Regions from separate parts of the Streptomyces sp. NPDC002888 genome, predicted to be linked through region 3. Evidence: predicted binding sites of a transcription regulator. Region 3 holds the regulator's gene; each other region holds the start of a gene.
What was found. The regulator HrcA, encoded in region 3, represses chaperone genes, less so after heat shock. The targets are predictions, from matches to a motif close to TTNGCACTCNGNNNNNCNGAGTGCNAA.
Positions count from the first base shown of each region.

Region 1: a site for HrcA is predicted at 972-998, ahead of groES (co-chaperone GroES). Genes of this name have one in related genera too.
Region 2: a site for HrcA is predicted at 722-748, ahead of groL (chaperonin GroEL). Genes of this name have one in related genera too.

Region 1 covers NZ_JBIAPU010000003.1:432,917-435,181, reverse strand. Annotated here, with positions in the region: gene ACFYWX_RS07390 (polysaccharide deacetylase family protein) at 1-37, shown strand, start outside; gene ACFYWX_RS07385 (polysaccharide deacetylase family protein) at 58-876, shown strand; gene groES (co-chaperone GroES) at 1,145-1,453, shown strand; gene groL (chaperonin GroEL) at 1,572-2,265, shown strand, end outside.
Region 2 covers NZ_JBIAPU010000006.1:184,683-186,947, forward strand. Annotated here, with positions in the region: gene ACFYWX_RS12400 (cold-shock protein) at 342-548, shown strand; gene groL (chaperonin GroEL) at 876-2,265, shown strand, end outside.
Region 3 covers NZ_JBIAPU010000004.1:267,041-269,305, forward strand. Annotated here, with positions in the region: gene ACFYWX_RS08825 (MBL fold metallo-hydrolase) at 1-520, opposite strand, end outside; gene hrcA (heat-inducible transcriptional repressor HrcA) at 681-1,697, shown strand; gene dnaJ (molecular chaperone DnaJ) at 1,698-2,265, shown strand, end outside.

The sequences.
Region 1 (2,265 bases), on a different contig from region 3:
GGGATACGCGGTGGCCCGGCTCGAGGACTACCTGTGAGGCGGCGGCTGCGGCGGCAGATGGCGGGGGTGCTGGTGGCGGCCGCCGTCCTGGTCACCGGCTGTGCCCAGTCCGTCGACCCGATCGAACGGCTGGGGAAGAAGGCGGCTCAGCGGGTACGACCGCACGACCCGGCAGGGGAGCGCCCGTACCGCCGCTGGGGCCTGGCGGCCCCGCTCCTCCCACCCCCGAAGTCACCCGCGCACCCCCTCACCGGCAGCGCGGGCCCCGGCCGGGGGCTGCCCCGGGAGCAGGGCCTCCCGCGCGTCGTCGACCATGTCCCGACCCGCGACAAGGTCGTCTTCCTGACCTACGACGACGGCGCCGAACGGGACCCCCGGTTCGTCGACATGGTCCGTGAACTGCGGCTTCCGGTGAGCATGTTCCTCACGGACAGTGTCGTCGGTCCGGGATACGGCCACTTCGCGCGCCTGCGGTCCGTCGGCGCGACCATCCAGAACCACACCCTCGACCACCCCTCCCTGCGCGGCCTGCCCTACGCCGGCCAACGCGCCGAGATCTGCGGCCAGCAGGACAAACTCAGGTCCCGCTTCGGCCTGCGCCCCCGCCTCCTCCGCCCGCCCTACGGCACGTACGACACCACCACCCTGCGCGCGGCCGCCGACTGCGGCCTCGCGGCGGTCGTGCTGTGGCGGGCGTCGATGGAGAACGGTGAACTCGTGTTCGTCAACGGTGAGGGCCGGCTGCGCCCGGGCGACATCGTGTCGGTCGCCTCCGGCGACGCGACGGGCCTGCCCCTGAGGGAACGAACGACACGGTTGCTCCGCGCGATCCAGGGGAGGGGCCTGACGGTGGGACGGCTGGAGGACTACATCTAGGGTTCCCCGGCCCGAGGGCGAGGTCGTTGTCCAGGGTTCCCCGGCCCGAGGACGAGGCCGTTCAGGCCGAACCGACCACGCCGCGCCGCGGCCAATTGGCACTCCGCTTGACCGAGTGCTAATCGCGGTCATAGTCTCAGCTCTGGCACTCCCCCCTGGAGAGTGCCAACAACGCGACGGGCAGGTCCGGCACCCGCGACGACGGATCGACCTGGTCGCCACCTCAGACAGTTAACCCCGTGAGATCTCCGAAGGGGGAGGTCGGATCGTGACGACCACCAGCTCCAAGGTTGCCATCAAGCCGCTCGAGGACCGCATCGTGGTCCAGCCGCTGGACGCCGAGCAGACCACGGCCTCTGGCCTGGTCATTCCGGACACCGCCAAGGAGAAGCCCCAGGAGGGCGTCGTCCTGGCCGTGGGCCCGGGCCGCTTCGAGAACGGCGAGCGTCTCCCGCTCGACGTGAAGACCGGCGACATCGTGCTGTACAGCAAGTACGGCGGCACCGAGGTGAAGTACAACGGCGAGGAGTACCTCGTCCTCTCGGCTCGCGACGTGCTCGCGATCATCGAGAAGTAATTCACCCTGAAGCACATTCTGCTTTGAGCTGCGCCCCTGGCCCCCGCGACCATTAATCAGCCGGGCGCCCGGGGCGCAGTTCGTTTCGTCTCCACTTTTCCGAGAGGGCTACGCTCCCATGGCGAAGATCCTGAAGTTCGACGAGGACGCCCGTCGCGCCCTCGAGCGCGGCGTCAACAAGCTTGCTGACACGGTCAAGGTGACGATCGGCCCCAAGGGCCGCAACGTCGTCATCGACAAGAAGTTCGGCGCCCCGACCATCACCAACGACGGCGTCACCATCGCCCGCGAGGTCGAGCTCGACGACCCGTACGAGAACCTCGGTGCGCAGCTGGTGAAGGAGGTGGCGACCAAGACCAACGACATCGCGGGCGACGGCACCACCACCGCCACCGTGCTCGCCCAGGCGCTGGTGCGCGAGGGCCTGAGGAACGTCGCCGCGGGTGCCTCCCCGGCGCTGCTGAAGAAGGGCATCGACGCCGCGGTCAGGGCCGTCTCCGACGACCTGCTCGCCTCGGCCCGCCCGATCGACGAGAAGTCCGACATCGCCGCCGTCGCCGCGCTGTCCGCCCAGGACCAGCAGGTCGGCGAGCTCATCGCCGAGGCGATGGACAAGGTCGGCAAGGACGGTGTCATCACCGTCGAGGAGTCCAACACCTTCGGTCTGGAGCTGGACTTCACCGAGGGAATGGCCTTCGACAAGGGCTACCTGTCGCCGTACTTCGTGACGGACCAGGAGCGCATGGAGGCCGTCCTGGAGGACCCGTACATCCTCATCCACCAGGGCAAGATCTCCTCCATCGCGGACATGC
Region 2 (2,265 bases), on a different contig from region 3:
CGGTACAGTTGGGGAAGGCGCCGATTTCCGCGTGCCGGGCGCATATCAGTTCTGGCTCCACATGCGATGAGAAGTAGCCAAAGTGTGTGGTTCTTTTGCGTCATTTGCTCCTTTTGTGGGGCCCGACTTGCCCTGAGTTCTGGTGAATTCTCGGCAAATCCCCGACCGGCCATGCCCGGAATTCTCGTCCGATTGACCTGTTGCAGACGGCAGTTGGACAGATACATTCAGCCGCGGTCGACGCGTTCCGGCGCACGCCCCCAACCAAGGCGGGGGGTGAGGTCTGACCCGGATCCGCGAAGTGTGGATCTGTGCAAGGGCCAGTAATAGGGGAGTTAGGCATGGCTCAGGGCACCGTCAAGTGGTTCAACGCGGAGAAGGGGTACGGCTTCATCGCGGTCGACGGTGGTGCGGATGTTTTCGTCCACTACAGCGCGATCCAGATGGACGGATACCGCACCCTGGAAGAGGGTCAGCGGGTCGATTTCGAGATCTCGCAGGGCCAGAAGGGGCCGCAGGCGGACATGGTCCGACTCGCGGCCGGCTGAAGCACGCGCCGACGCAGCGACGTTCTTCTGTGCATCTTCGAAGGGCTCGTACCTCCCGGGGTACGAGCCCTTCGGTCTGCCCGGACGTCGCCGGGCGCCCCGACCCTCGGCCGTTCACCTGCGGATCGGGTGGAGGCGCTTGCACTCGACAGGGGCGAGTGCTAATCATTGCGTTAGCACTCTGAAGGTGAGAGTGACAACGAAGGACCGGGTCGGTGAGGCCCGCAGGCCGGATGGGGCAAGGAACCACCAGGCAGGCGAGCCGTCCGTCGCGGGCGCGGGCGCGGTCCGAAGGAATCACCCCCAGTCCTGGAGGGACCACTTCACATGGCCAAGATCATCGCGTTCGACGAGGAGGCGCGGCGCGGCCTCGAGCGCGGCATGAACCAGCTCGCGGACGCCGTGAAGGTGACGCTCGGCCCCAAGGGCCGCAACGTCGTCCTCGAGAAGAAGTGGGGCGCCCCCACGATCACCAACGATGGTGTGTCCATCGCCAAGGAGATCGAGCTCGAGGACCCGTACGAGAAGATCGGCGCCGAGCTGGTCAAGGAAGTCGCCAAGAAGACGGACGACGTCGCCGGTGACGGTACGACCACCGCGACCGTCCTCGCTCAGGCGCTCGTCCGCGAGGGCCTGCGCAACGTAGCCGCCGGCGCCAACCCGATGGCCCTCAAGCGCGGTATCGAGAAGGCCGTCGAGGCCGTCTCCGGTGCCCTGCTCGAGCAGGCCAAGGATGTCGAGACCAAGGAGCAGATCGCCTCCACGGCCTCCATCTCCGCCGCCGACACCCAGATCGGCGAGCTCATCGCCGAGGCCATGGACAAGGTCGGCAAGGAAGGCGTCATCACCGTCGAGGAGTCCCAGACCTTCGGTCTGGAGCTGGAGCTCACCGAGGGTATGCGCTTCGACAAGGGCTACATCTCGGCGTACTTCGCCACCGACATGGAGCGTATGGAGGCCGTCCTCGACGACCCGTACATCCTGATCGCGAACTCCAAGATCGCGAACGTCAAGGACCTGCTCCCGCTCCTGGAGAAGGTCATGCAGTCGGGCAAGCCGCTGCTGATCATCGCCGAGGACGTCGAGGGCGAGGCCCTGTCGACCCTGGTCGTCAACAAGATCCGCGGCACCTTCAAGTCCGTCGCCGTCAAGGCCCCGGGCTTCGGCGACCGCCGCAAGGCCATGCTCGGCGACATCGCCATCCTCACGGGCGGCGAGGTCATCTCCGAGGAGGTCGGCCTCAAGCTGGAGAACGCCACCCTCGACCTGCTGGGCAAGGCCCGCAAGGTGGTCATCACCAAGGACGAGACCACCATCGTCGACGGTGCCGGCTCCTCCGACCAGGTCAACGGCCGCGTCAGCCAGATCCGCGCCGAGATCGAGAACAGCGACTCCGACTACGACCGCGAGAAGCTGCAGGAGCGCCTGGCGAAGCTCGCCGGCGGTGTCGCGGTCATCAAGGCCGGTGCCGCCACCGAGGTCGAGCTCAAGGAGCGCAAGCACCGCATCGAGGACGCCGTCCGCAACGCCAAGGCGGCCGTCGAAGAGGGCATCGTCGCCGGCGGTGGCGTGGCGCTCATCCAGGCGTCCTCCGTCTTCGAGAAGCTGGACCTCGAGGGTGACGAGGCGACCGGCGCCAACGCCGTGAAGCTCGCGCTGGAGGCCCCGCTCAAGCAGATCGCCGTCAACGGTGGTCTCGAGGGTGGCGTCGTCGTGG
Region 3 (2,265 bases):
AGACGACCTCCGGGTCGCCGGGGACGAGGACCGCGAGGTCGTGGGCGGTGTGGCCGGGGCCCACGTTCGCCAGCAGCGCCTGGCGGCCGTCGCCGAGGTTGAGGGTCCACTCGCCGGAGACGTGGTGGTGGGGGCGGACGAGTGTCTCCACCGCCTCGTCCGCCGCCGACGGGTCCAGCCCGTTGCGCACGGCGTCCAGGCGCAGCTCGTCACGCCCGTGCGCGAGCGCCGTGTCGATGCCCACCGCGCCGAAGACCTCCGCGCCCGCGAACGCCGCGGCCCCGAAGACGTGGTCGAAGTGGGGATGGGTGAGAGCGAGATGAGTCACACGTCGGCCGGCCAGCTCCTGGGCCGCGTACCGCAGCCGCGCCCCCTCTGCCAGACTCGACCCCGCGTCGATCACCAGGACCGCGCCCGGCCCGACGACCAGCCCCGCCGTGCAGTCCCACACGGGCAGTCGGCACCGCCCCACCCCGGCCGCCACCCGCTCCCATCCCAGCTCTTCCCAAGTCACGGTCATACGGCGACGCTAGCGGGGAGGAGGGTCCGGCGTGCGGTACCGGGGACCAGCCTTGCCCCGGGTGTACCCCCCGGCCGTACACTGGGCCGGGGAACGCTGGCACTCGCACGCGCAGAGTGCCAGGTGGATGTCAAGGGGACGAGTTCGGAGGTGCGCGCGGATGCTGAGTGAACGCAGGCTTCAGGTACTGCGCGCCATCGTCCAGGACTACGTGGGCACCGAGGAGCCGGTGGGCTCCAAGGCGCTCACCGAACGGCACAACCTCGGCGTCTCCCCGGCGACGGTCCGCAACGACATGGCGGCCCTGGAGGACGAGGGGTTCATCGCCCAGCCGCACACCAGTGCCGGGCGCATCCCCACCGACAAGGGCTACCGGCTGTTCGTCGACAAGCTGGCCGGCGTGAAGCCGATGAGCGCGCCCGAGCGGCGCGCCATCCAGAACTTCCTCGAGGGCGCCGTCGACCTCGACGACGTCGTGGCCCGCACCGTGCGGCTGCTCGCGCAGCTGACGCGGCAGGTGGCCGTCGTGCAGTACCCGTCACTGACCCGCTCGACCGTGCGGCACGTGGAGCTGCTCTCACTCGCCCCCGCGCGCGTGATGCTCGTGCTGATCACGGACACCGGCCGGGTCGAGCAGCGGATGGTGGACTGCCCGGCGCCCTTCGGCGAGGCGTCCCTGGCGGACCTGCGGGCGCGGCTGAACAGCCGGGTCGCGGGGCGCCGCTTCGCGGACGTGCCGCGGCTGGTCGAGGACCTGCCGGAGGGGTTCGACGTCGAGGACCGCGGTACGGTCTCGACCGTGCTCTCCACGCTGCTGGAGACACTCGTCGAGGAGAACGAGGAGCGGCTGATGATCGGCGGTACCGCCAATCTCACCCGCTTCGGACATGACTTTCCCCTCACCATCCGGCCCGTCCTGGAGGCCCTTGAGGAGCAGGTCGTTCTCCTCAAACTCCTGGGCGAGGCGGGAGATTCGGGCATGACCGTACGCATCGGTCACGAGAACGCCTACGAGGGACTCAACTCCACTTCTGTGGTGTCGGTCGGCTACGGTTCGGGCGGCGAGGCAGTCGCCAAGCTCGGCGTGGTCGGACCGACCCGCATGGATTACCCGGGAACGATGGGAGCGGTACGCGCAGTGGCACGGTACGTCGGACAGATCCTGGCGGAGTCGTAAGTGGCCACGGACTATTACGCCGTTCTCGGCGTGCGCCGCGACGCGTCGCAGGAAGAGATCAAGAAGGCCTTCCGGCGGCTCGCTCGCGAGCTGCACCCGGACGTCAATCCGGATCCGAAGACCCAGGAGCGGTTCAAGGAGATCAACGCCGCCTACGAGGTGTTGTCGGACCCGCAGAAGAAGCAGGTCTACGACCTCGGCGGCGACCCGCTCTCGCAGGCGGGCGGCGGTGGCGCGGGCGGCTTCGGCGCCGGCGGCTTCGGGAACTTCTCGGACATCATGGACGCCTTCTTCGGTACGGCGTCCCAGCGCGGTCCGCGCTCGCGCACCCGGCGCGGCCAGGACGCGATGATCCGGCTGGAGATCGAGCTCGACGAGGCCGCGTTCGGCACGACCAAGGACATCCAGGTCGACACCGCGATCGTCTGCTCCACCTGCAGCGGTGAGGGCGCGGCGCCGGGCACGACGGCCCAGACGTGTGACATGTGCCGCGGCCGCGGTGAGGTGTCGCAGGTGACGCGGTCCTTCCTGGGCCAGGTCATGACGTCCCGCCCCTGCCCGCAGTGCC